2 regions of the Variovorax sp. PBS-H4 genome follow, and region 1 is predicted to be linked to the other one. Evidence: predicted binding sites of a transcription regulator. Region 1 holds the regulator's gene; the other holds the start of a gene.
The links. The regulator HrcA, encoded in region 1, represses chaperone genes, less so after heat shock. The targets are predictions, from matches to a motif close to TTAGCACTCNNNNNNNNNGAGTGCTAA.

Region 1 (4,362 bases):
CTGGTGGTGACCGCGATCGCCAGCGCGATGCGCGAGAGCTCGCCGCCGGAGGCCACCTTGCCGATCGCGCGTGGCGTGCTGCCTGGGTGACCTGCAACCAGGAAGGCCACGTCCTCCAGCCCATGGCGGGCGGGCTCGGCCAGCGTCTCCAGCGAGACCTCGAAGCGCCCGCCCAGCATGCCGAGGCCCTGCATGGCCTGGGTCACGGCCTGTGCCAGCCGCGGGGCCGCCTGCTTGCGTGCCTTGCTCAGCGTTTTGGCGGCCTTCCGGTAGGCCTGTTGCGCCGCAGTCTCGGAGCGCTCCAGCGTTTCCAGGTCACTTTGGGCATCCAGGGCCTGCAGATCGGCCTGCCAGCTCGCGAGCAGCGAGGGCAGCTCGGCCGGCGTGCGCTTGTAGCGGCGGGCGAGCGACATCCACAGGCCCATCCGCTCGTCGAGTTCGGCAAGCCGCTGCGGGTCCGTGTCGGCCTGGCGCAGATAGCCGTGCAGGGAATGCGCGGCATCGGAGGCCTGGGCCACGCTCGAGGCCAGCACTTCGCCCAATTCCTTGAAGGCCGGCTCGATGTGCTCGCAGTTCTGCAGCAGTGTGGCGGCCCGGCTCAGCGCTGCCAGCGCACCGCTCTCGTCGTCTTCGAGAGCCCCGCAGGCGCCCTCGGCGGCGTCGATGAGCGCCTGCGCGTTGGAGATGCGGGTGTGGCTCGCCGAGAGCTCTTCCCATTCGTCGGCACCGGGGGCCAGCTTCATGACCTCTCCCACCTGCCATTGGAGGCGTTCGCGCTCGCGCTGCAGCGAATCCTGGGCCGAGCGCGCCTTGTCCAACGCTGCGATGGCCTGGCGCCACCCTTGCCAGGCCTGCGCTACGGCCGCAACAGCATCTTCGGCGCCAGCATAGGCGTCGAGCAGCCGGCGCACCGCCTCGGGACGCGTCAGGCTTTGCCAGGCGTGCTGGCCGTGGATGTCGAGCAGGCGGTCGCCAAGCTCGCGCAGCTGCGTCGCGGTTGCCGGGCTGCCGTTGATCCAGCCGCGGCTGCGGCCTTGGAGATCGACCGTCCGACGCAGCAGCAGTGCATCGCCGGCTTCGAAACCGCCTTCGTCGAGCCAGGCGGCGAGCGCAGGCTCGGCATCGAACTCGGCGCTGACGTCGAGGCGCTCCGCGCCTTCGCGCACCGCGCCGGCATCCGCCCGATTGCCAAGTGCCAATTGCAGCGCGTCGATCAGGATCGACTTGCCGGCGCCGGTCTCGCCTGTCAGCACCGTGAAACCGCCGGTCAGATCGAGTTCGAGGGCGCGCACGATCACGAAGTCGCGCAAGGCAATGCGTCGCAGTGCCATGGATCAGGAACCTCCTTCGTTCCAGTGCAGTTTCTTGCGCAGCGTATCGAAATAGCTCCAACCCCGAGGGTGCAGGAAGCGCACGCGGTACTCCGACCGGCGCACCACGATCTGGTCGCCGATGGCCATGGTCGCCAGCGACTGCATGTCGAAATTGGCGCTCGCGTCGCGGCCGCCGACGAGCTCGATCGACACTTCGTCCGCGTCGGGCAGCAGGATCGGGCGGTTGGAGAGCGAGTGCGGTGCGATCGGCACCATCACCCATCCCGGCACAGCCGGATGCAGCAGCGGACCGCCGGCAGACAGCGCGTACGCGGTGGAGCCCGTGGGCGACGCGATGATGATGCCGTCGGCGCGATGGTTGGCGACGAAGTGATGGCCGACCGAAACCCGCAGTTCCACCATGCCCGACGTGGCGCCGCGGTTGACCACCACGTCGTTCATGGCAAGCGCCTTGAACACCGAGACGCCTTTGCGCACCACGGTCGCCTGCATGAGGCTTCGGTGGTCTTCCTCGTAGTCGCCGGCCAGCATCGGGATCAGCGTGGTCTGGTAGTCGTTCAGCGCGATGTCGGTGATGAAGCCCAGCCGACCACGGTTGATGCCGATCAGCGGCAGGCCGTAACATGCAAGTTGGCGCCCGATGCCGAGCATCGTGCCGTCGCCGCCCACCACCAGGCCCAGATCGCACTGCCGGCCGATCTCCTCGACCGACAGGTCGGCGTAACGCGTGGTATGCGCATCGCCCTCGTCCCGCTGCTCGACGAACACCTCGCAACCCTGCGATTCGAGAAAGGCCCCGATGCCTTCCATGATCTCGTCCAGCGCACCGGCCGGCGGCCGTGCGCCGGATGCCTGGTACTTGCCGATCAATGCGACGCGCCGGAAGCTGGATGTCATCGGTAAATTACAACACTAAAATCTTTCAATGCTGGACGAACGCGCCAAGTTGCTGCTCAAGACACTGGTCGAGCGGTACATCGCCGAAGGGCAACCGGTGGGCTCCCGTACGCTCTCGCGGGCTTCGGGGCTCGAGCTCTCGCCTGCAACCATTCGCAATGTCATGTCGGACCTGGAAGGGCTGGGGCTCATCGTCAGCCCCCACACCTCGGCTGGCCGCATTCCGACGGCGCGGGGCTATCGCCTGTTCGTCGACACCATGCTGACTGCGCAGCGCGAGCAGTTCGCGGCGCCCAGCCTGCCGCCGGACCAGCCGCAGAAGGTGATCGCCAACGCGGCCCATTTGCTCTCGAACCTGTCGCAGTTCGTCGGTGTGGTGATGGCACCGCGGCGCGCCTCGGTGTTCCGGCAGATCGAATTCCTGCGGCTGTCCGATCGCCGCCTCCTGGTGATCATCGTCTCCCCCGATGGCGACGTACAGAACCGCGTGATTTTTCCTGAGGTCGACTATTCGCAGTCGCAGCTGGTCGAAGCCTCGAACTACATCAATGCGCACTTCGCCGGCCTGTCGATCGAACAGGTGCGCGACCGGCTGCAGTCCGAAATGGAGCAGTTGCGCGGCGAGATTGCCGCGCTGATGCAGGCGGCCGTGCAGGTCAGTTCAGAGGTGCTGACCGAAGCCCAGGACGAAGTCGTGATCGCGGGCGAGCGCAACCTGCTTTCGGTCACCGATTTCTCCAGCGACATGAGCCACCTGCGCCGAGCCTTCGAGCTGTTCGAGCAGAAGGCGCAGCTGCTTCGCCTGCTCGACGTCTCGAGCAAGGCGGAGGGCGTTCGGATCTTCATCGGCGGGGAAAGCCAGGTCGTGCCCTTCGAGGATCTCTCGATCGTCAGCGCGAACTACGAGGTCGATGGCGAGGTGGTGGGAACACTGGGCGTCATCGGGCCGACGCGCATGCCCTATGAACGCATGATCCAGATCGTCGACATCACGTCGAAGCTGGTCACCAATGCGCTGAGCCACCGCAAATAGGGCAGGGCGAGCCTCCCACTAGAATCCCTGCTGCGTGGGCCGTTAGCTCAGTTGGTTAGAGCAGCGGACTCATAATCCGTTGGTCCCTGGTTCAAGCCCAGGACGGCCTACCACTGCAATGAGAAAGCCTGCCATCTGTCCGGGAGCAGGCTTTTTTCGTTCGCCGGCCGAGCCTCCCTGGCCTCGCGGGCAAACTGAACCTGGCGATGCAGGTTCTTTAATCGACGCAGACAATTCGGGGGCCGATCCCGCTGAACGTCATCCAGCCAGGGGTCGATCCGCAGTAGCTCGAGCGGTTCATGACGGGCCGCCGCTGAGCAACGCAACAACGCACGAAGGAACGAGCAATGGCAAAAAGCGTCGGCATGGTGGGCATCGGCATGATGGGCCACGGAATCGCGAGCAACCTCCTCAAGCATGGGCACGAACTACGAGTGCTGGACCATCCTGGCAACCAGCCGGTGGACGACCTCAGGGCAAAGGGCCTGCTCGTGCTCGCCAGCGCCAGCGAGGTCGCTGCCGCGTCGGACGTCGTGATTTTGGTGTTGACGGGATCGCCGCAGGTCGAGGCCGTGCTCACGGGGGAAGACGGCGTCCTGCAGGGACTCCGGCCGGGGGCCGTGGTGATCGACTGCTCCACGGCCATTCCGTCGTCCACGGTGCGTATGGCGCAGGCGGTGCAGGCTGCAGGCGGCCGCTTCCTCGATTCACCGATGACGCGCACGCCGAAAGAGGCCGCGGAAGGGCGCCTGAACCTGCTGGTCGGCGGCGACGTCGCCCTGCTCGACGAGGTCCTCCCGCTCCTGCGTTGCTTCGCCGAGAACATCACGCACATAGGGCCCGTGGGTGCGGGACACAGCATGAAGCTTCTGCACAACTATGTGTCGCTCGGCATGGTGACGCTGCTGTCGGAAGCCGCCGCGTGCGCCAAGACGAACGGCGTCGGAGCCGAAGCGTTCGTGGAAGTGCTGGCGAAGGGCGGCGGCGGTGGCATCGCGCTGGAGCGGCTCAAGCCGTTCCTGCTTGCTGAAGATACGTCGGGGCTGAGGTTTTCGATCGCCAATGCACGCAAGGACCTGGATTACTACAACACCATGG
Region 2 (4,362 bases), 4.0 Mb from region 1:
ATTTTCCCGGCAACCGGCCGAGCAGCTTCTTCGTCTTCGACCAGTTGACCCCAGAGGCGCTGGGCGCCTTCCTTGCGATGTACGAGCACCGCGTGTTCACCAGCGGTGCGCTGTGGGGCATCAACAGCTTCGACCAATGGGGCGTGGAACTCGGCAAGGTGCTCGCCAAGGACATCGAGCCGCGCCTCGCCTCGGGCGACACGGCGGGTCTCGATGCCTCGACAGCCGGCTTGCTGGCACGGCTGCGGTAGCCGGCGCCGAGTCATCAAAGCCGGCGAACCGCCCTTTATGATGGCCGCGGGAGTTTTCCCGTGGGAACTATCAAGAGGAGCTGTTCGATGAATTTTCAAGAAGCCGTCAAGACCTGCTTCAGCAAATACGTGGACTTCAGCGGACGCGCTTCGCGGTCCGAGTACTGGTGGTTCGTCCTTGCCTACGTGATCATCGCGATCGTCGCCGGCTTCATCCACCAGGTGGTCTATGGCGTCGTGGTCCTGGCCTTCCTGCTGCCGATGCTGGCGGCCGGCGCGCGCCGCCTGCACGACATCGGCAAGAGCGGCTGGTGGCTGCTGCTGGGGTTGATTCCGCTGGTGAACCTGGTGCTCCTGTACTTCGCCGTGCAGCCGAGCGCGCCCGAGAGCAATGAATACGGTGCGCCGCCTCTCGCCGTCGCCTGAGCCTTCAGCGCCCCGAACTAAAAAACCCCCGCGGCTCGCGCCGCGGGGGTTTTTCGTTGGCTGAAGCGCGGGGCTGTCTTACATGCCCATGCCGCCCATGCCACCCATGCCGCCCATATCGGGCATGCCGCCGCCGGCAGGTGCGTCGTCCTTCGGCGCTTCGGCGATCATGGCTTCGGTCGTCAGCAGCAGGGCAGAGACGGAAGCGGCGTTCTGAAGCGCGGTACGGGTCACCTTGGTCGGGTCCAGGATGCCCATCTCGAGCATGTCGCCGTAGGTGTCGTTCTGCGCATTGAAGCCGTAGTTGCCCTTGCCGGCCAGCACCGAATTCACCACCACGCTGGCTTCGCCGCCGGCATTGAACACGATCTCGCGCAGCGGCGCTTCGATGGCCTTGAGCACCAGGCGGATACCGGCGTCTTGATCAGCGTTGTCGCCCTTGAGCTTGTCGCCCACGGCCTGCTTGGCGCGCAGCAGCGCCACGCCGCCGCCAGCCACGACGCCTTCTTCCACTGCAGCGCGGGTGGCGTGCAGGGCGTCTTCGACGCGGGCCTTCTTTTCCTTCATCTCGACTTCGGTGGCAGCGCCCACCTTGATCACCGCCACACCGCCGGCCAGCTTGGCCACGCGCTCTTGCAGCTTCTCGCGGTCGTAGTCGCTGGTGGCTTCCTCGATCTGCACGCGGATCTGCTTCACGCGGGCTTCGATGTCGGCACCGGCGCCTGCACCGTCGATGATGATGGTGTTTTCCTTGCCCACTTCGATGCGCTTGGCCTGGCCGAGGTCAGCCAGCGTCACCTTCTCGAGCGTCAGGCCCACTTCTTCGGCGATGACCTTGCCGCCCGTCAGGATGGCGATGTCTTCCAGCATGGCCTTGCGGCGGTCGCCGAAGCCAGGCGCCTTGACGGCCACGACCTTCAGGATGCCGCGGATGGTGTTCACCACCAGCGTCGCGAGGGCTTCGCCTTCAACTTCCTCGGCAATGATCAGCAACGGACGGCCAGCCTTGGCGACTTGCTCCAGCGTCGGCAGCAGGTCGCGGATGTTGCTGATCTTCTTGTCGAACAGCAGCACGAACGGGTTCTCGAGGATCGCGCTTTGCTTGTCGGGGTTGTTGATGAAGTAGGGCGACAGGTAGCCGCGGTCGAACTGCATGCCTTCGACGACTTCCAGCTCGCTGTCCAGCGACTTGCCGTCCTCGACGGTGATCACGCCTTCCTTGCCGACCTTGTCCATCGCGTCCGCGATGATCTTGCCGATGGTCTCGTCGCTGTTGGCCGAGATCGAGCCGACCTGGGCGATTTCCTTCGAGGTGGTGGTGGCCTTCGATGCCTTCTTGAGCTCTTCGACGAGAGCGGTGACCGCCTTGTCGATGCCGCGCTTCAGATCCATCGGGTTCATGCCCGCGGCCACGTACTTGAAGCCTTCGCGCACGATGGCCTGGGCCAGCACGGTCGCGGTGGTGGTGCCGTCACCGGCGTTGTCCGAGGTCTTGGAGGCCACTTCCTTCACGAGCATCGCGCCCATGTTCTGGAGTTTGTCCTTGAGCTCGATTTCCTTGGCGACCGACACACCGTCCTTGGTCACGGTGGGAGCGCCGAAGGAGCGCTCGAGCACCACGTTGCGACCCTTGGGGCCCAGGGTCACCTTGACCGCGTTGGCCAGGATATTCACGCCTTCGACCATGCGTGCGCGGGCTTCGCCGCCGAAGACTACGTCTTTTGCTGCCATGAGTTTTCTCCGAATTCAGAAAAAGGGTTGACTTACTTCTCGACGACCGCGAACAGGTCGTCTTCCTTCATGACCAGCAGCTCGTCGCCCTCGACCTTGACGGTCTGGCCGCTGTACTTGCCGAACAGCACGCGGTCGCCCACCTTGATGTTCAGGGCGATCAAATCGCCCTTGTCGTTCTGCTTGCCAGGTCCCACAGCCAGGACTTCGCCCTGGTCGGGCTTCTCGGCGGCGTTGTCGGGGATCACGATGCCCGAGGCGGTCTTGGTTTCGCTTTCAATGCGCTTGACGATCACGCGATCGTTCAAAGGACGAAGTTTCATTGCATCTCCTGGATAAGAAAACGGGTTCGGTTTTTAGGTGGCGGCTGGGGGCCGTCTGCCTGGCCACTGGAAGCGGGTGTTGTTAGCACTCCTCTTCAGCGAGTGCTAATGATAAGCGCAAATCTGAGGCTTTCAAGGTCACTGTGTGCATTCCGGTCCGGCGCGAGGCGGACCGTGCAGCGGTCGATGCGCCTGCGCTACCGGGACTGCGGCCAGGCGCGCCCCGGGGCGAGCGGCACGCGCTATCGACCCACGGTGCCATCAAAGGCGGGCGAGGCCGTCATCCCGGAGGTCTTGACGCGCATCCAGGCACTGTCGGGCGGCAGTGTCGGGACCGCGAGCCGCTTGTCGTAAGCGGGGACGTTGCCGAGGTAGTCGAGCGTGAACAACGTGCCGTAGGAAGCGGTGTCGCCGCCAAAGGCATTCGTGAAGCCCAGCGCGTCGGTATGGAACGGCAGGAAAGTCGTCGTCTCCTTCGTCTCGGAGATGGAAGTGGTCTTCACTTTCAGGAGGTCTTGTCCCACCACGGCAGGGCTGAGCTTGAACAGGCGGCCGATGGCGTCGATGGAGCCGTGCAGCGACAGCGAATTGCCGTCGAAGCCGAAGCCGGTGTACGGCAGCGTTCCGCTGCCGCTCCAGGTCCTGGTGAACAGGCCGGACGAGTTGGTGCCCGAGGACTTGTAGCTCGCTTTCGTGTCCGACGCCGGTACGAACAGGCGCACGCTCCGGCCCAGGCTGCCATCGACCTCGGTGCGCAGCTCGTGCGCATCGCCGCGCACGTGCAGGTCGAGGTTGAGGACGCTGGTCAGCAAGCCGGTGCTGCCCGGGATCGGAAGCGTCTCGAAGGTGTACTCGACCGAACCCCGCCACGACGTGAGCACGCGCCGGTTGCTGGTGCGGTCACGGGCAGTCACCACCACGTCGCCCATCGACCCCGGCGGGTCGTTGTCCGCCGTCGGCAGGTTGACCTCGATGCGATCATCGCTCCAGGCGCTGACCTGGACGGGCGTGCCGCCCACCGTCACCGTTCCCGTTTTGGTGCCGAAGTTTCCATGGACAACCATGATGTCCTTCCAGCGCGTCTCCAGGTCCGTGATCACCGGATTGGTCAGGTCGAAGCCGTTCCCGAAGCGCTTGACGAAAGCCGGAGCCTGTCCTTTGCCTTCGGCGTCGGGCGTGACGAGCAAGTTGTTCGTGTAGACGTAGCCATCCTGCTCGAAGCCCCGCTTGCCGAGGTAGTCCCAGACCGCCTCCATGTCGAACGCCCGGTTGGCCGGGTCCTTGGCGTCGAACTTGTTGGCGGCGGTCAGGCGGTCGAACATGATCTTCATGGCCACGTGGCCGATGTCGTTGGAAGAGCCATCCCACGCGATGATCGTGCCGGCGCCAGCGTCGGTGAGCCCTTGCCGGAACCCTGCGGCGTCCGGTGTTCCGCTCTCGCACGAAACCATCACCACCAGGGAATTTTCCGAGAACTTGAGACGGTTGCGCACGAACGCCTCGGTGATGCCGTAGCGCGGACGCTGTTGGCCGAGCAGCATCTCCTTGAGCCGTGCCCGATTGCGGTGGTAGATGATTTCGCCGCTGTCGAGCTCGGCCTTGTACCTTGCATCGAGTTCGTCGGTGGTCAG

Region 2: a site for HrcA is predicted at 2,814-2,840, ahead of groES (co-chaperone GroES). Genes of this name have one in related genera too.

What each region holds. Positions count from the first base shown of each region.
Region 1 covers NZ_LR594675.1:5,330,293-5,334,654, reverse strand. Annotated here, with positions in the region: gene recN (DNA repair protein RecN) at 1-1,331, opposite strand, end outside; gene E5CHR_RS25445 (NAD kinase) at 1,335-2,231, opposite strand; gene hrcA (heat-inducible transcriptional repressor HrcA) at 2,260-3,264, shown strand; tRNA gene E5CHR_RS25435 (tRNA-Ile) at 3,301-3,377, shown strand; partial or broken gene E5CHR_RS25430 (NAD(P)-dependent oxidoreductase) at 3,597-4,362, shown strand, end outside.
Region 2 covers NZ_LR594675.1:1,356,680-1,361,041, forward strand. Annotated here, with positions in the region: gene pgi (glucose-6-phosphate isomerase) at 1-251, shown strand, start outside; gene E5CHR_RS06365 (DUF805 domain-containing protein) at 339-677, shown strand; gene groL (chaperonin GroEL) at 756-2,408, opposite strand; gene groES (co-chaperone GroES) at 2,441-2,731, opposite strand; gene E5CHR_RS06380 (hypothetical protein) at 2,974-4,362, opposite strand, start outside.